Regions from separate parts of the Paenibacillus sp. SSG-1 genome, predicted to be linked through region 2. Evidence: riboswitches for the same ligand, from Rfam matches in the RefSeq annotation. Region 2 holds a riboswitch; each other region holds the start of a gene.

Evidence for each region. A riboswitch is a leader RNA that binds a small molecule or an ion and turns the genes downstream of it on or off. The one in region 2 is predicted to bind cyclic di-AMP.
Region 1: linked by a shared signal. The riboswitch ahead of BCV73_RS03250 (alpha/beta fold hydrolase) and the one ahead of BCV73_RS04650 (C40 family peptidase) in region 2 are both predicted to bind cyclic di-AMP.
Region 3: linked by a shared signal. The riboswitch ahead of BCV73_RS29120 (3D domain-containing protein) and the one ahead of BCV73_RS04650 (C40 family peptidase) in region 2 are both predicted to bind cyclic di-AMP.

The regions. Positions count from the first base shown of each region.
Region 1 covers NZ_MBRK01000001.1:658,873-665,139, reverse strand. Annotated here, with positions in the region: gene BCV73_RS03265 (DinB family protein) at 1-269, opposite strand, end outside; gene csaA (chaperone CsaA) at 300-629, opposite strand; gene BCV73_RS03255 (SDR family NAD(P)-dependent oxidoreductase) at 914-1,753, shown strand; gene BCV73_RS03250 (alpha/beta fold hydrolase) at 1,915-2,730, opposite strand; cyclic di-AMP (ydaO/yuaA leader) riboswitch at 2,914-3,078, opposite strand; cyclic di-AMP (ydaO/yuaA leader) riboswitch at 3,166-3,353, opposite strand; gene BCV73_RS03245 (hypothetical protein) at 3,753-4,466, shown strand; gene BCV73_RS03240 (MATE family efflux transporter) at 4,507-5,886, opposite strand; gene BCV73_RS03235 (sugar phosphate isomerase/epimerase family protein) at 5,886-6,267, opposite strand, start outside.
Region 2 covers NZ_MBRK01000001.1:974,375-980,641, reverse strand. Annotated here, with positions in the region: gene BCV73_RS04655 (multicopper oxidase family protein) at 1-1,115, shown strand, start outside; gene BCV73_RS04650 (C40 family peptidase) at 1,186-1,656, opposite strand; cyclic di-AMP (ydaO/yuaA leader) riboswitch at 1,661-1,792, opposite strand; gene BCV73_RS04645 (YdhK family protein) at 2,098-2,664, opposite strand; gene BCV73_RS04640 (ISL3 family transposase) at 2,935-4,275, opposite strand; gene BCV73_RS04635 (MFS transporter) at 4,291-5,472, opposite strand; gene BCV73_RS04630 (ArsR/SmtB family transcription factor) at 5,547-5,837, opposite strand; gene BCV73_RS04625 (alpha/beta hydrolase family protein) at 6,049-6,267, opposite strand, start outside.
Region 3 covers NZ_MBRK01000001.1:6,376,841-6,383,107, forward strand. Annotated here, with positions in the region: gene yabG (sporulation peptidase YabG) at 1-213, opposite strand, end outside; gene rsmA (16S rRNA (adenine(1518)-N(6)/adenine(1519)-N(6))-dimethyltransferase RsmA) at 270-1,160, opposite strand; gene rnmV (ribonuclease M5) at 1,157-1,711, opposite strand; gene BCV73_RS29120 (3D domain-containing protein) at 1,938-3,107, opposite strand; cyclic di-AMP (ydaO/yuaA leader) riboswitch at 3,378-3,604, opposite strand; gene BCV73_RS29125 (TatD family hydrolase) at 3,809-4,579, opposite strand; gene BCV73_RS29130 (HD domain-containing protein) at 4,638-5,918, opposite strand; gene BCV73_RS29135 (AbrB/MazE/SpoVT family DNA-binding domain-containing protein) at 6,242-6,267, shown strand, end outside.

The sequences.
Region 1 (6,267 bases), 320 kb from region 2:
GTCAAAGGCGTGGCGTCCCCCCTGGCGATGCGGAGCAGTCTGTAGCACATGATGCGCTCATTATCCGTGATATGGCCGAGCACCTCTTTCAAGCTCCATTTGCCTGGCGCATAGCGGTAATTCGCCTTGTCTTCCGTCAGTGCAGAATAAAACGCGTTCGTCCGGTTCAGAGACCCGTTCAGAATCTCCTCGAGGTTCCCCTCAGGTACGAGAGAGACATACTTGGCGAAACCTTCGTTGTAGTCTTCCTTCGTTGGGCGCAGAATCATCGGTATCCATCCTTTCGTTTTGTTAAATGTTCAAGCAATGGGCGTGCCGTTACCGACAGGCACATCAGGGGCCAGCAGCACCACATCGCCCTCTTCCGGAACTCCGCCGAGAACGAGCACTTCCGATTCATATCCGGCAATCCGCCGCACGGGAAAATTAACGACGGCGGCCACCTGGCGGCCGATCAGCTGCTCCGGGGTATACCTTCTCGTAATCTGGGCCGAGGAACGCTTGACTCCAAGCTCCCCAAAATCAATGCTCAACTTGATCGCCGGCTTGCGCGCCTCCGGAAAAGGCTCCGCCTTGACCACCGTTCCGATGCGAATGTCCAGCTTCATCAAATCTTCGATGGTTGCCACAACTTTTCCTCCTTCTTATGCCATGATGATATCTCTCCATTATATCCCTGCCTGTCAATGGCACAAGCACTTTCACCAACCTAAAAAAGGCTGCACACCGCAGCCCAGATTCCCATAACGTATTTTATCGATATAGCCGCAAATAACAAATTAGCAATATGCCTAACTTTCAAGCTTGCCTTTTCATTTATTCCAAAAATCAATCGTTCATCCTCAAACTACGACAGTTAATGACGTATTACCATAGTATGATGAAATAAATAACTGCGAAGGAGTAGATGGACTTGAAGAGACTCGCTGGGAAAATCGCTCTTGTAACCGGAGGAAGCCGGGGAGCAGGACGTGGGATTGCCGTTGAGCTTGGGAAAGCCGGAGCAGTAGTTTATGTATCCGGAAGAAGTTTACGAGGGACGACTACACACGGTTTTCCAGGCAGTATCGATGAAACTGTGGAGGAGATTCGAAGTCATGGAGGAGAGGCGTACGCATGTCGTTGCGATCATACCCGTGATGAGGATACACAGGCTTTGATCGAGAGAATCCGACAGGAACAAGGACGGCTCCATATCCTAGTGAATAACGTCTGGGGACTGCATGACTTGGAAGTGAATTTACAATCCAAACCATTCTGGGAATATCCGCTGAACATGTGGGATGCTATGTTTCAGAATGGAGTACGCCCACAAATAGCGACAAACCATTATGCGATCCCGCTTATGCTGGAAGCTGATTCTGGATTGATCGTACATACCACATTTCAGGATCAGGATAAGTATTTAGGAACTTTCTATTACGACCTCGCCAAGAATACCATTAACCGCTCAGTGCTCGGATTAGCTCATGATCTCAAAAGCACTGAAATAACCGTGGTAGCGGTCTCCCCTGGCTGGATGAGAACAGAACTGGTATTAAGGAACTTCGGTACAGATGAAGCTCATTGGAAAGAGGTTGAGGCTCTGAAACACACGGAGTCGCCGTACTACGTAGGGCGAGCGGTGTCAGCCCTAGCTGGGGATGATGAGGTGAAACTGAAAAACGGACGGGTACTACAGGTTGGTGATCTTGCCCAGGAATACGGGTTCACCGATATTGATGGACGGTTCATCCCTCCCTTTTTAATATAATCAGTCTCATTGAAAAAACGAATACTCGCTAGAGCTCAGTTAACCGCCTTCTTATCGGGCGGTTAACTTATTAGCTAATATAGCGAGTAGATCGTTTGGTTAGGGCCAGTGCGATTCAAGATGCGATTTTCTTTCCAGGAGGCAAATCCCATGACCGCGGGCTACCCTCCATAGGCTTCCCGGGTCCGGTAAATATGCTGGTCCATCAAAAAGTTCAGCAGCATGCGGTTGAATGCATGCGGCTGGCATAAATGGGTCGGGTACATCGCATCCTCGATCGTCGCCAGCTGCACTTGCCGGAACAGGGTGGCCGCCCGCTGCATTTGCTTGACGAACCACTCGCTTTGGCTGCCTGCGACGCACAGTACAGGCATCGGCAGCCGTGCCAAATTGGCAGGCATCTCCATACGCAGCAGCTCCATACGCTGCTTGATCGACTCTGTCGGCCGCTTGTGGTACAGCTCCTTGCGCAGGATGCTGTAGACCGGCCTCCACCGGTTATACGTCACCCGCAGCGACCGGAGGAAAAACTCCGCAGGCAAATAATAAGACAGCCAGCTGCACGCCTCGCAAATATTCAGCAAATGGTTCTTTTTCCCGAAGCATCCCGCGAAGTAGCTGTCTACGAGCACCAGGGCGCTGACCCGGTCCGGGTGAAGGGCGGCAAACGTCTGGGCGAGCACGCTTCCGCTGGAACAGCCGACAAGCGTCGCCTGCGAAATATGCAGCTTATCCAGCAGCTCGCACAGATCGCTGCATTGGGTTTCCATAATGTGCCCGACCTCCACGTCAAGCTTCCCCGAATTGCCATAACCCCGGAGGTCCAGCACAATCACCTTCGCCCGCTTGCTGAAATATTCGACCTGGGGCTCAAACATATGATGGGACGACAAATGCCCGTGAATGAACACGATGGGCGTGCCGCTGCCGTGAATTTCATAATATAACGTGGTTCCGTTTACTTGTATCTGAGGCACTTCATGTTCTCCTCTCTCCCACATAACCTGTTTTCTCTGTTTGTGCAAAATCGCGGGCGCCGCCCGCTTGGGAATCGATGCTTCTCCTTGTTTAAACAACAAAAAAGAAGCACCGGAAAGAGGACACTCTTCCATGCTTCCAACTCCAAGGCCGAATAAGCCTTGCCATCTGCATGAATAACAGCTGCCTCTCTTAACACGCTTGCGTGGTTAGCTGACGGATTCGGGCCCAAGAGTAGCCCTACTCATCACTTTCGAGATTCACCCCATATGGCCGCAGCGGATGCTGCAGACACGACCGGTTCCCCCGCTTTCCGCCCTCCGGCGGAAATTCAGCGAATAGACATATTCCATGTACACGCTTCATCCTTCAAAATGAGCGCACAGAAAAACACAGAGCAGATACCCTGTGTTGATGCGTCAAATCACAGTTTCCTCCGCTCTCAACTACGCTTACGAGGTTAGCTGACGGATTCGGGCCGTGAGAGTAGCCCTACGGAAACAGGCATTGTCCTGCCTCCGATTCACCCCTGCAAGCCGCAAGCCCCAGCATAAAGATCCGTGGGACGAGGACTGCGATTGGTTCCCCCGCTTTTCATCGGAAAATTCAGCGTTCATCAAGTCGCAAATCTTACTCTATTGGATGATGAAATGAATATACGCCTGGGACGGCGAACTGTAAAGCAGGGAAACGATACGATTCCCTGCTTTATTTGGGGATCTGATGGGAAAACGGGTCCTAATCCGTAGGAATCATTGTTTTACGGCCTTTCCTACCGCTTTCCTTAGCTTTGCTGGATAACTGAAGGCGGGAAGCCATTCATATGGCTGAACCCGCCCATTGGATCGGAATATAATGCCGGTATAGGGCTGAAGCCGCTAGGCTGAAAAAAAGCGGCTTTTTGCCGCAATTTTGGACTTTACACTGGAAAGATGCTGGTTTTGATCCGAAAAATCCGCCTCGTCTTCTTGCCAAAGATATCCCTTGGACGTATGATGCGGATAGTTTACCAATCGGACACATGTATGGAACCCTACTGGCCGTGACGATCCGGAACAAGACGGCAGGGAGTATCCATGAAATCACGGTCAAGGAGGATGTCACGATGAACCGGGCTTTGATTCCCACCATCGAACTGTTTGAAATCGTTCTTCCAAGATACCAGCACCACAGCCTGGGCTGGCTGGAAAACTGCCGGATCGGCATTTTAAAGCTGCCTTACTCCGGCGAGGAAGGGCTTGCCGAGGGCCTGCTGTGCTCAGGCAAGCAAGCCTTCGATCTGGTACGGTGGGGCTGCCGCCTGCGCTATATTTGCGGCCTGACGCTGGAAGAGGCCATCACCGCGACGGCCATGAACATTCTGAAGCATCCGGACCACAATCAGTACCCGCTCGCGCTGATGGCGCTGCTTGATGTCAGGTCACGCCTGGAGCAGCATACCGCGCGCACAACAGCCGAACAGATGGGAAGATCCCTTGATGTCGGCCTTCTCAAGCTGAACCGTACGGCTTACGCCGAAGGAGCCGCAGCATCGCTGCGCATCGGGGGAGGAACGTCGCTTGCGATCTCCGGCCGGACGGCTGCCCTTGAAACGGAAATCCAGGCGAAAGCTCCCTACAACCGCCTCCCGCTGCTCGGCCGGGAATTCCCGACGGATACCCGCGCCTTGATCCGCCGCTCCTCGGCATATCTGTCCCTGTTCGGCGCCGGCACAAAGAACCGCCACCCCGGATAATCCCCGAGTGGCGGTTCTTTTGTGCTGCCTGCGCGGGCGGCTATAGCGCCTGCTCCTCGCTGCGAAGCTGCACCAGCGCTTTTCGCTGCCAGGCCTTGCTCCTCCAGCGGACCCAGAGCAGGATGCCCCGCAGCCATTCGTCGGCGATAAAAGCCGCCCAGATGCCGTACAGGCCGTATCCCCAATAAATGCCGAGCAGGTACGTCAGCGGCACACTGAAGAGCCAGGTCACCGTGATGGACACGATCATGGCGGACCGGGCGTCGCCGGCGGCCTGCAGCGACCGTTCCAGGATGACGTTGAAGTTGCGCCCCGGCTCCAGCAGAAAGCTCAGCAGCAGCAAGGCCGCTCCCATCGCGATAATGTCCGGGTCGGTCGTAAACAGCTTCATCAGCGGCTGCCGGAACAGCGTCAGCACGGCGACGGCCGCCAGCGTAATCAGCTCGCTGCGGATCAGATTCCGGATCACCTGCTTGTAGGCCTCTTCCCTCTGGCCCGCGCCGACCAGCTGCCCGACGATGATTTGCCCGCCCCGGCCCAGCGAGACGGCCAGAATCATGACGAAGAACATGATGTTCTGTGTGTAAATTTTCGTTGCCAGCACGCTGGCCCCAAGCGACGAAATAAAGGCCGTGGTCACAAACTGGTTGGCGGAGTACGACAAGGACACGGCCGAGGATGGCACCCCGACGCGAAGCACCTTCCCGATATGCTCACGGCTCCACACGAACAGGTCGTTCCAGCGGATGTAGACGCCCGCCGCCTTGCGGAGCAGCACCAGATTGACGGCCAGCCCGACGCACTGGGCAAAGGCGGTGGATATCGCCACCCCGACGACGCCCAGCTTCGGAAAGCCTCCGGGGCCGTAAATAAACAGGTAATTGCCGAAAATATTCAGCACGTTCATCCCGATCGTGACGACCATCGTCTGCCGGGTTAATCCGTGAGACTGGATCATGGCCGTGACGGCGGTCAGCAGCGCCTGAATGACCAGGGCGCCCCCGGCGATGAGCAAATACTTCTCCGCCTGCCCGAACAGGGAAGGATCGAGGTCGAAAATCCGCAGCAGCGGCCCGCTGAGCATCATGACGATGACGCTCACGACCAGGCCGAACAGGAAGTTCAGCGCCAGCGAGGACCCGGCAAGCCGGCCGATTTCATGCTGCCTGCGTGCACCCAAATACTGCGAGATGACCACCGCGGAGCCGAGCGCCACGAAATTGAACATCAGCACCGCAAACATGATGATCTGGTTCGCGACACCGACCGCCGCAACCGCGCCGTCGGACACCTTGCTCAGCATGAACGTGTCCGATGTCCTGAGAAACATTTGAAGGGCCGATTCCACAAAAATCGGCCACGTAATCGCAAGCAGCGACAGCTTGCTAACGGGGTTGTCTCCCGCGATGGATCTGGACATTACAGGCTGTAAGCCTCCCGGATCTTGGCGATGCCAAGCTTCGCGGTCTCCAGGGCGGTCAACCCGCCGTAGCTGTCCATAAACAGCTCCAGCGACAGGTAGCCCTCGTATCCCGCATCCGCCAGCGTTCTGGCGAGCGCTCCGGACGGAGCGATGCCGTCTCCCGGAAATACCCGGTGGGCGTCCTGGATCTCGGAGCGGGACGGCGCCGCCGGATAATCGTTCACATGGCCGATGCCGATCCGGTTCCCAGGCAAGCCTTCAAGGTCCCGAAGCTCGCTGCCGCCGGTATACATGTGGAACGGATCAATAAGAATTTTGGCGTCCGCCACCCCGCTGGCTTGAGCTACGTAAATCGCATCCTTCAAGCAGTTCAGCCGG
Region 2 (6,267 bases):
TCACACAAGATGCTGTTGAACCCGGAAAGACCTTCACCTATGAATTTAAAGCCACCGTACCGGGTACTTATTGGTACCATTCACATCAAGACAGTGTGAATCAAGTGGACAAAGGCTTGTATGGTTCTCTTGTAGTCGAAGACCCCCAAGATACCGCTGACCGCGATTACACCCTTGTGCTCGATGAATGGATGAGTTCTGGAGATATGGACATGGATAACGATGGGATGAATATGGCAGGACATGATATGAGTATGTATGACCTTTATACGATCAACGGAAAAACAGGTGATGCGATCGATAAGCTTACCGTTAAAGAGGGTGAAAAAGTAAAACTTCGGTTGATTAACGCCGGCTACATCACGCACCGGATGCATTTACACGGTCATTCCTTTAAGGTTGTTGCATCCGACGGGCAGCCCGTGAATGACCCGGCTGTGATCAAGGATCAATTCGTCTCGATTGCTCCCGGAGAACGATATGACATTGAATTTACCGCAGATCATCCCGGAAATTGGTTGCTGGAAGAACACGCGAAGAATAATCGAGCACAAAATATGAAAGCCATGATTCAATACGAAGGTTCCAATGCGAAACCCGACCCTTCCGATGCCTTCGAAGAACTCCCCGATTTTGATTTGGAGAAGTACGGAACCATGTCTGCATCCGCATTTTCTTTGGATCAAAGCTTTGATGAAGACGTGACGATGAATCTAAATACCGAGATGAGAAATGGAGATATGGTTTACACGATCAATGGAAAGGTTTTTCCGGACACGGATACAATCAAAGTAAAAAAAGGAGATAAGGTAAAGGTGACCTTTGTAAATCAATCCAGAATGGACGATCACCCGATGCACCTGCACGGCCATTTCTTCCAAGTCTTGAGCAAGAATGGCAAGCCAGTTCAAGGATCTCCGATCATGAAAGACACGCTGAACGTCAAACCTGGCGAAACGTATGAAGTTGCTTTTGAAGCTGACAACCCCGGTGAATGGATGTTCCATTGCCACGATTTACACCACGCCTCCGCTGGAATGGTAACTGATGTGATGTATGATGATTATCAAAATAATTATACGCCTGATCCCAATGTGAACAACGTCCCTGAATAAACAACAAAACGCACCGGCTGACTTAAGCCGGTGCTTTCATTTTTGATTTAGGTAGATTATCCCGACTAGATCAAATTTCACTGATCATTTTCAGGTAACTTTGTTGACTCACGACGCGGCGTGCTGTAACATACCGATTTTTATAATATGAATCCGATAATTTGCTAATGGTAACGCCTTTACTGCTTGAAGAGTGTGCAAACTCATTATTGCCGATATAAATACCCGCGTGGGATATTCCCGTACCGTCCGTATTAAAGAATACCAGGTCTCCTGCTCTAAGGTTTTCACGATCTACTGGAGTTCCGGCTTGAGCCTGTGTTTTAGATGTGCGGGGTAAATCTAAATTGAATTTATCGAATATGTATAAAATAAAGCCGGAACAGTCAAAACCAGCCACTGATGTGCCGCCCCACTGATAAGGAGTGCCTACGACCTTATCCACCTCACTTTCGAGTTTAACGGAGCTGGCAAAGGAACTGGTTGCACTTGCTGAAAAAACAATGGCCGCACCTAACATTGACAGTATTACTTTCTTCACTATGTAGTTCTCCTTCCGATGCCTACGGAGTTAGCTAAGGGTTCGGTAGAAGGTTCCCTCTATTCTTCAATGAGAATATTTCACCCAAAAATGGTTCCCCCGTTTTCAGTATCAAGAAATTCGGCAATAATGATTAAAAAAATGTAACCCTACATAATGTAGTATATAATCAGTTTTTTTGTCAATGGCTAGATTCCGAGCAACAAAAAACTAAGGCAAATCATCATATAGACGCCAAACAAAAAACCGATCTGGCATTGTCAGATCGGTTAATTTATCCGTCAGTACACAGTCGAACCATGATCTTCATTGAGCTTGTCGATAACACGTCATAACGCTGCCCATATCCAATATTTACAGTATCAGTCATATAACGTACATAAGGAGAAAGGAACTCGCCGTCTTGTGCCACGCAGCATCACTCACCTGCTAAAAAATACTCTATTTAGAAAGCTCACTTTCGACTACCCATTGATGATTCTTAACGGGGTTTCCTCCTGTAGTTGGCGTATAGTCAACCATATATACCGTTGTTTTTTCAGTAGAGTCAATGGTGCCCTCTGCGCCTTTCATACCTTCCATGTGATCAGCCTCGATGGTCACCTTAGTTCCTGGCTGCAAGGGCTCACTACCCGCATCCTTTATTTCCTCCTGGATAATCCACTTGTGATTGGGGACGGGTTCACCTCCAGTGGTTGGAGTATACGTTACAGCATAAGCCACCGTGTCGTAGGCCCCAACCACCTTAGCCTTGGCACCATCCATCCCTTCCATATGCTTGGCATGGATCACAACCTCATCTCCAACTTTGAAGGTGGGATTTTGAGCTTCTTTCAACCCTTCAGGAACCTCACCCGAACCCGAATGGTTCATGCTGCCCATATCCCCCATATTTGAATGGTCGCTGCCCATGTCCATGTTCGTATTATTGTTTGCGTTATCCTTGTTTCCACACGCACTTAGCACCAGGATTGCTGCAAGGCTAATAAAAATGAATACTTTTTTCACAGTTTGTCACACACCTTTGCATATTTCTATTTGGATTGAATCCTCATCTCCCAAACATTCTACCCAAAACTTATGAAGAACTTGTGAAGGTTTCCCGGACCACTCTCAAAAACTCTGCCCGGGGCAGAGTTTAGAGGACAACCTTATTCATTCAATGTTTGCTTTCGTACAAAAATCTGAATATACCTTAGACAAACAAAAAAGAGAAATCATCTCACCATGGATCCAGTGCAATGACATCTCTTTTTGACTATTAAACGCCGGGTATCGTCAACATTCGTCCTTCTCCAATTTATCGATTAAGGTGGAAAAATCAATTCCAAGGAAGATTATTTCTTCTGGCTCACGAACAACTTCGATAGCTGGCTTATTAAACATCGGGAAGTTTTCCTCCCGTAGATGGTAGTTATCAAACCGCCTCTGGTACTTTGGGTTGCATTGCTTTCTAAGTCCCTCTGTAAAGAGTATCTTGGCGCTTAGGGCCTCAAAAGAGTATCCCCTTCTTAAACGATTAATGACTCGAATAAGTCTAATTAGAGATTCCGTATAAGCATCTGGAATGCGAATGCGATGGTCGAAATAAGCGAATATTTCTTCTTCCCAGTTCTTCATAGCCTTTGTCAGTGGTTCAAAAGCGGATTGCAGTTCCGTTGGTACTTTAGCTTTCCATTCGTTGTATTTAAGAAATGCCGTTTGTCTGTTATCACATTCCCAAATATCCAAATATGATTCCTTTAAGTCATAAGCAGTGACGAGAGACGGATGATTCTTTCTCCAAAGGTCTAGCGTAATCCGATCCTTCTCTGTAAGCTCTATATCCCGTTTTAAGAGGATAAAACGGCCTGGCATCAGCCCGCGGCGTTCTTTTGGCGATAATCCTTCAAGGATCTGCTTACGAATGGTTTCTAACGCTTGGTTTGCCATACGGACAACGTGAAATTTATCTACGATGATAAGAGCTTTTGGCAATACATCCCTTACGGCGTCCTTATACGGTTGCCACATATCCATAGTGACGTATCGGATTTGTCCTCTATTTGGAAGGCGTAAGAGGTAATCTGCAACGGTTTCCTTATTACGATTTGGCAAAACATCCAACAAAGTACATTCCTCAATGTTGGTTAAAACGCATCTTGGTTTAATGATGTGAATTTCGTCAATCCCAAGCCAATTGGGAGTTTCATATCGATGCGTTTCTCTAAGACGGTTGATGTAATCTCGAAAGATGTTGCGTATTGTTTTTTCATGCAATCCAACATCCTCGGATATGCTAACAAACGTACGTTCAATGCTTTGCGTCTCTATATAAGACAATAATCGTTTGGTGCAGTTTCGCTTTTTGTCTATGGTGTGGTCTAAGTGTTCCCAAAAGGTTCGATTGCAGTCTCTACAGCAATATCTCTGACGCTTTATGAGAAGGCTTACACGCTTGCCGTGAAGAGGCAAGTCCATACAAATCTGTTCCCTGCTATCGTGTTTGTAGAGGTTGGCTATACATCCACAATGAGGGCAAGCCAAAGGTGGAGAGTTCGTCACCATTTGAATTAGAAATTCAAACTCATTCTCACATATACTCAGGATGTTAAATTTCGGAAAATTTAGAATATCCATATGAGTTTCTTGCATTTATGATGCAATCTCCTTCTTTGTTTTCGCTTGGCTGGTCAAAATACCGCTGAGTATGAAAGATAACAAGGAACCGGCAAAGCATATAGCCGCAAACATGCCAACGGCAGAAAAACCGTTAAAAGTCGCGTAAATGAGGCCAGCGATCCAAGACCCGAGCGTTGTCGCAGCATACATGATTGAATTGGCCAAGCTGGAAGTCGTGCCGCGGATGGTTGGATTTAATGAATTCAACATTCCCAATATGAGGGGAAAAGCGATCCCCATGTTAACGAATATGAAAAAGTAAACACTTTCGAAAGCCGCAACCGATGACAAGTGAGGCAAAACAATAAAACATACGATAGAGACAAGAAAGCCCACAACTAGCGTATTGAAACGGTTAAACGTTTTGATCACATAGGCACCGCCGAAGCTTCCGACTATATTCCCGAGACCAAGAAAAAACATCACGTACCCCGCTTGGTCAATTGAAAGATGAAAACGATCTGTCACCCATTTTCCAATGAAAGAAAAGGCGGCAAAGAATCCACACTGAAATAAGAAGTGAGCGAGGAAAGCCCTTCTCGCCATTCGGCTGTTCAATAAGGGTATGTATCTACTGAAAATCGGAGTCTTGGTTTTTGGGCCATGATTTGGTTTCATTTCGGGCAAAGCATAGAAGATGAATACCGCCACTAATAGTGCACATGCACCGATTGTAAAAAAAGGATAATACCAATGGGTTGAGGCAAGCAGACTTCCAATAGGGATGCCGAACGCTTGGGAAGCAGCTAAGCCTGCCATGACGATTCCTGATACTTTGGCTATTTTTGGTGTTGGAAACAGAGCAGGAATCGATGCCCAGACTTGAGGCGCCGTAAATGCTGCGCTGACTCCAGCTAAAAAACGGAATACGAACATCGACCAAAAACTTGTGGCAAAGCCGCATAATATGGTTGAAACCGAGAAGCAGACCATGCCAAAAAGCATTACTTTTTTGCGATCCCATCCATCGGAAAGCGGTCCAGCGATTAATGCGAAAATGGCATAACCTAAAGCATAAGCCCCAACCATCCAACCGGAATATTCCGTTGGGATATGAAATAAGTTCTGAAGCGTGGGGATGAGCGGAGAAATCAAAAACGTATCTGTACCGATAACAAACATGATGAGGAAAAATAAAGTAGTTAATTGGATCATTCTATTCACCCTCTATAGTTAGTTCTATTGTTCAATGATCATTGAACTAATAAATAAAAAAAGAGAATTTCTTTCTACAACGTATCCAGAAATCCGGGTAAGTAAGTTTGAAATGTCTCCAAATCGATGCTCATATACTTCGCTTGAGCTTCTTTTCGTACCTTGATCAATTTCGCCTCCTTTAAAGTACGCAAGTGATACGACGTATTTGATTTCGTAGTATCGCGAATGTGGCCGACCTCTCCACAATTCATCTCATTCTTGCTGATGTATAAAGCTCGAATGATGTCCAATCTTGTTTCATCAGCTAACGCCTTAAATATTTTGACTCTGAGCTCATCATTTATCACTTTTTGAGTTGTCATAAAACCATTGTACTAATTTACCGCTGCAAATCAAGTCTTTAGATAATTACCACCATATTCTCCGATTTTAAGAAATGTTGTTTTGGAATCCTGTTATTTGCGTACTGCCTTGACAAACGTAAATCAAGGTAATTAAAAAGACCGAAACAACTACTAATCTTTCTACTTTTCCAGGTAATTCCTTTCATAAGCTGAAATGAAGTATGGTACGTTAATGGGTCAGTTGCAGCTTTTTTAATTGCGGATGCTTGTAAGTTAAGGATTCCAATTCATTTTCAGATCCGTCCTTTAAATGCTGGTCAAAAAACGCCAACGTTATGGATTTCGTAATTTCAAGGCATTTTTCCGGATCGATCTTCCCGCCTAGCCCTAAAAGCTCGCGAAGCTGGCGGTTGCCGATAAAGAGGCCCATATCGGTGAATTCCAAGTG
Region 3 (6,267 bases), 5.4 Mb from region 2:
TAAACTGAGCGACTCGTTTGCTCTAATATTTGCTTTCTCGGTTTTTTCGCTTACCGGCGCATAAGGAACCCTTACCAGATCATCGAGCGGAGAATCCGCCAGAAGTCTGAACTCTGTTCCCTTAATCACCGCTTCGTCCCTGCGCAAATCCTCGACGCGGAACGCGATATCGCCGCCGTAGGATCTGCGCACGACCAGGTCTCCAATATTCATGAACATCACCCCTACCCCATGGTATGGGCGAATCCCCCTATTGGTTCATCTTTTGTTTAATTTAAGCCGATGCCTTCCTTCCGCAGCAGGTTGCTTAGCACGGCATATTCCTCAATGCTGAGCGTCTCGCCGCGGCGGGACGGGTCGATTCCAGCTGCCTGCAGCAGCTGATCCAGACGCTCCCGTCCCTCATTGGGGAAGAAGCGGCTCTTCAGATTGTTTGATATCGTCTTCCGCCGCTGAGCGAACGATGCTTGTACCACCTCGAAGAAATGCCGCTCATCGTCAACCACAACCGGCGGCTGTTCCCGCACGGCCAGACGGATCACGGCCGATTCAACGTTCGGCTGTGGAATGAATACCGTCTTCGGCACGATACACACCAGCTCCGGCACGCTGTAATACTGCACGGCAATGCTCAGGCTGCCGTAATCCTTCGTGCCCGGCCGGGCGGCCATCCGGTCTGCCACCTCCTTCTGAATCATCACGACGATGTTCTCCAGCGGGAGCCGCTCCTCCAGCAGCTTCATCAAGATCGGCGTCGTCACATAGTACGGAAGGTTGGCCACGACGCTGACTTTGGATACGCCGGCAAAATTGCTCTTAAACAACGCAGCGAGGTCCGTCTTCAGTACATCCCCATGATGTACCTTTACGCCGGGGTATGGGGCGAGAACCTCCTCGAGGATCGGAATCAGCCTCTGGTCGATCTCAACCGCCGTGACGGCCCCTGCCTGCTGGGCCAGCTTTTCGGTCAGGGCGCCGATACCAGGACCGATCTCTAGGGCACCCTTGGTGGAATCAAGTCCGGCCGCGTCCACGATTTTATTTAAAATATTTTGGTCGATCAAAAAATTTTGCCCCAGGCTCTTCTTGAATGAAAAGCCGTGGCGCTGGATGATTTCTTTGGTTCGCCTTGGTGTGGCGATGTCGTCCATGCCGTTCACGTTGTCCGGCCTCCTTCATCTTCGATACGGGCAAGCGCATCCGCAAATTCTTCGCGGGATATTTGAAATATGGCGAGTCGCTTATAAAATTGCTTGCCGTTGCAGTAGCCGATACCGAGGAGGTTGCCCATCGCCATCCGCCGGGCGGCGGCATCCGGGTGCACCAGCAGCCCCGCCTCCATCAGGTCCTCCATGTCGATCTGGCTTTCCGCCCCCTCATAAGAGGTGTGAACCCGCTCCAAGGCTCTGCGGATCGCCGCAGGCGAGGCGTTCTCCACACCGATATCCCCCTTGCGGGTTGCATCGGCCTCCGGGATAAACGCATGCTTGCAGCCAGGCACCTTGGCCGAAATGATTTTGCGGATTCTTTCGCCGGCGTGATCCGGGTCCGTCAGCACAATGACCCCCCGCCGCTCCTGAGCCAGCGCGATCCGCTGGAGTATACGCGCATTGATGGCGGAGCCGCCCGTCTCGATCGTATCGGCATCCACCGCCCGCTTCACGGCCACGGTATCATCCCGGCCTTCCACCACAATGACTTCTTTAATCATGATTTCCTGTCTTCCTTTCGAGTACATTATACCCGTCAATGCCGCCGGACAGCCAAGTCCCTGCAAGTGGCATAAACCGTGATGCCTGTTCAGGTACTTTGCGGGGTCCCGGTATAGACAAACTGCTGTAAATTAACAACAAAAAGAAGAGGAAAGCTCCTCTTCTTTAGCATGACATTTTCATGATCATAATACTATAACATTAGAATGGCAAAGTAAAACGAAATTAGTTCAGCTCCGGTTTGACCGGACCGATCACGTATACCTTAAGGCCGGATTTACGGCCAAAGTTGCGTGCCTGCTGGACGGAATCGTAGTATATATCGATTTTATTTCCCTTAATGGCTCCGCCTGTGTCTTCCGCACGACGGAAGCCAACACCTTCAATGTAAACCCACCATCCCAAAGGAATGACGCTTGGATCAACCGCAATCGTGCGGCCTTCCGTGACACGTGTTCCTGTGGCGGTGCGTGTGCCGACTCCGGACTCGCCAGACGAATAAGCGGTCATGGAGACTTTGATCAGCTTCTTGTAGGAAAAGTCAACGCCGGCCTTGCTGACCCGGTTGTTACTGCTGCTGCTGACCTTCTTCACCTTGGCAGGGGTAGAAGAAGCTTTGGCAACGGCTGTTTTGACTTCGGTCACTACGGGAACAGGCTTTTTCTTCGTGCCGACGGCTATGACCTTATCCTTGGTCACCGTCTGCACTTTTTTGCCCACCATTTTCATGGACACCAGCTTGCCGTCTTTGTACTTCTTCTCAATGTACTGCACCATGACGCCAGGAGATCCCTGCTGAATCACCCGCGACTCGCCTTTATAAATGCTGGGGTCGGAGGTTTTGACCACCCGGAAGGGGAGGGATTCATGACGCTGTATCACTTGTTTGTTCATCCGGACGATCCGGATGTCCGTGTTGGTGGAGACCGCCGTTTCGACAGCCGGAGTGACAATGTCTGTTTCCTTGACTTTGACGCCGGTTTCTTTCAGCACGTCGCCGACCGTTTTGGCCGTTGTATACAAATGCTTCGTTGCACCATCAGCCGTCACCTTCACAGGACTCGCGCGGTCGATCACGACCTTGTCGCCGTCGGATATAGCCCCGCTCAGCGGCATCGATATTTGGTCCTCGGGTTTCAGACTGATTTCCTGCTCATCCAGCATTTCTTGAAGTAAAGATGTATTGGTCTGTACAGATTTCATTTGACCGTCTACTACCAAATAAACTTGTTTTCGCGATTGACTGTACACGAGCAGCAAGATCATCAGGGTAACCGCGATTGAAACGATAGCTGCAGTGGAGATCTGGCGCAAATTCTCATGCTTCCATCGCAATGCGTAAGACATGCTGGAGATTTTTGAATCATGGGTCTTCTCTGGTTGGAAAACGCCCACTTTCTCGATCCTCCTTCATAGCCTCGCCGTCTAGAGTTATGCATGATTGTATTTGACGCGACTATACTCAATTTTTTACAAGAACCCACAGAAAGCATGCGTTCTTGCACCATGAACCAATCTCTCCATCATGATTTGTCACCTCCTGTTATACAACAGTATGATGACTGCCTCTCCTTTATTCAAAACAAAAGAAGCCGATAGAAAAGAGCTTACGAGGACTCTTTCGTGGCTTCCGGATGTCTGAATATCGGAATTGTCATGCACGAGGGTACCTCTCTTTATCCGCTTACGGGGTTAGCTGTCGGGTTCGGGCGAAAGAGAGCCGCCCTATTCGCGTCCTTACGCTCATGGCGTAAAGCCGTTCAATTCACCCCAGAGACCCAAAAAAGAAATCAAATACGTTTGCGAGCACCGGACCGCTTCCGGTCTGTCATGCCCCGCTCCAGTATTGGTTCCCCCGTTCTCCCATGCGGGAGACTCAGCGAGACTGGTTCATGAAGCTGCGAAGGTAAGACCTTAACGACAGCTCAATGATTCACTGAAAAGATGATATCCTGTTTTGATGCATGTTGTAAAGCGGTAATCAACCACGTTTATTTGAAAAAGTGGTTAAAAAAATGTAATATTCGGCGTTTTGTTTGTTAAAATTCTTTAATCATTCGCTCATGCTCATTTTTTCGGCTGTTTTTCTCCCGATTTCACACAATTCCAAATCGTTCCAGCCCATTTTGGGTGGTAATCTGGGCAATTTCCTCCAGGTCAACCCCCTTAATCTGGGCTGCCGCTTCAGCGACCAGACGGACGTTTGCCGACTCGTTTCTCTTCCCTCGGAAAGGGTGTGGCGTGAGATAAGGAGAGTCCGTTTCGATGAGCAGCCTGTCCATCGGAACCTGAGCCAGGACCTCTTTGGGGACTCTGGCATTCTTGAACGTAATAGGTCCGCCAAACGAAAGATGGAAGCCCATATTCAGGCACAGCTTCGCGGTTTCCCAGCTCCCCGAGAACGAATGCATGACACCGCCGACCTCGCCGGCCTTCTCTTCCCGTAATATTTTCACAATATCCTCATGGGCGTCCCGGTTATGTATAACAATCGGCATGTTGAGCTCTCGGGCCAGTCCGATCTGCTGGCGGAGGACCCGGTGCTGCACGTCCTTCGGCGAGGTGTCCCAGTAGTAATCCAGACCAATTTCACCGATGGCCACCACCTTGGGGTGACTGCATAAGGATGCAATCCACTCCAGATCGCCTTCCTGCATAAAAACGGCGTCCTGCGGATGCCAGCCTATGGCCGCATATATAAAATCATACGTTTCCACCAGCTTCATCGTCGATGGAATCGTCTCCCGGTTAAAACCAACGTTGATCATCCGGGTTACACCGGCTTGTACGGCATTGTCAATGACCCGCCCCCGGTCCTCGTCGAATTGTTGCGCATCCAGATGGGTATGCGTGTCGAACAGTTCCATGAATTTGAACTCCTTTCTTGTCGGTACCACAGGTTCACTTTCGTACGGTATTTTGTCATTAAAGCTTGAAAATGCGGGAAATCGAAGGAGAAAGATCGGTTATCGCCTTTTCCAGTTTATCTTCCGGATAATACAAGTGATATTTCCCGCGGTGAATGCCGCTGATGGACCGGACAATATCCGACACCTCGGATATTTCCCGCAGCTGCTCCTGGCGGTCGAGCAGCAGGATCTGTTTCTGGCTCGACTCGTCACCCGGACGAAATACATCGTAAGGAAGATCGGTCGGAAAATCAATCTCCAGATCATATTCCGGGTTCATTCCGGCTTGTCCAAACTCCCGGCGGATTTCATCGATCATTTCCAAATCGACGGAGTCCATTTCTACATATTTATACAGTTTGCGGTGCATAAATCGGGTGCACAGCTCGCTGAGTATGCGGTCGTCCTCATAGGACCACTGAAGGAAGGCCGTTTGAATCAGCGCCTCGTCCAGCTTCAGATAAGCTTGCACGTCCAGTTTGTCTTCAAAGAGCTGCGGCAGCGGCTCGACCATAAAGCCAAAAGGATAACCATCCTGGTACAGCTCCTTGGCCCGCCGGAAAATTTGGCGCAAAATAATTTCTGAACTGCGGGTTACCGGATGGAAGTAGACCTGCCAGTACATCTGGTACCTGGACATTAAATAATCCTCCACGGCATGCATCCCGGACTCTTTGACCACCACTCTGCCCTGGTAAGGACGGAGCATCCGTAAAATACGGTCAATATCAATCGTGCCGTAGTTCACCCCGGTGTAATAAGCATCCCGAAGCAGGTAATCCATCCGGTCGGCATCCAAGGGGCTCGAAACGAGGTTCACTACAATCGGTTTATCATAGGTCTTCGCGATGACGGCGGATACCTTGTCCGGGAAGTCCGGGGCAATCTCGCTCAGAATATCATTCACTTCCGTATCTCCGGTGACAATCCGGCGAGTCCAGTCTTCATGATTCATATGAAAGGCTTCTTCAATCGAATGGGAAAAGGGGCCGTGTCCCAGGTCGTGCAGCAGCGCCGCACACAGCGTCAGCAGCCTCTCTTCTTTTGGCCAATCCGGATATCCACTGCGCTCAAATTGCGAAATAATCCGCCGTGTAATCTCATATACCCCTAAAGAATGGGAGAAACGGCTGTGCTCCGCTCCATGAAACGTCAAATACGAGGTTCCAAGCTGCCGGATCCGCCGCAAGCGCTGAAATTCGGTCGTATTAATAAGCCTCCAAATCGTGGAGTCCTGGACGTGAATATAATTGTGAACCGGATCTTTAAAGACTTTTTCCTCACTTAGTGGGTTCATGTTCAGGTCAACTCCATTCATTTTGTGAAATTCGGGTTGTTAAGTGTTTTAATTTTGAAATATTTTTGACAATTGATGTCGATACATGTCGAAATAAGCAGAATTAAGGTTTTCCAAATCGACATTATACTACCAAGGCGATATAATTGGAAAAGAATCCTGATATGAGTGATTTCCTAGCTGTTATGCTATTTGTAAGGTTATTGAACCAAATTTACTGGTTGACTGTTTTGGGAATCGTTGGTATTATTGATATCATTAAAGAGAGAACGTTGTCGAATTATGACATTTTAAAACTATGGCGAGAGGAGCAATGATCAGTTATGATGAAATCAACTGGTATTGTAAG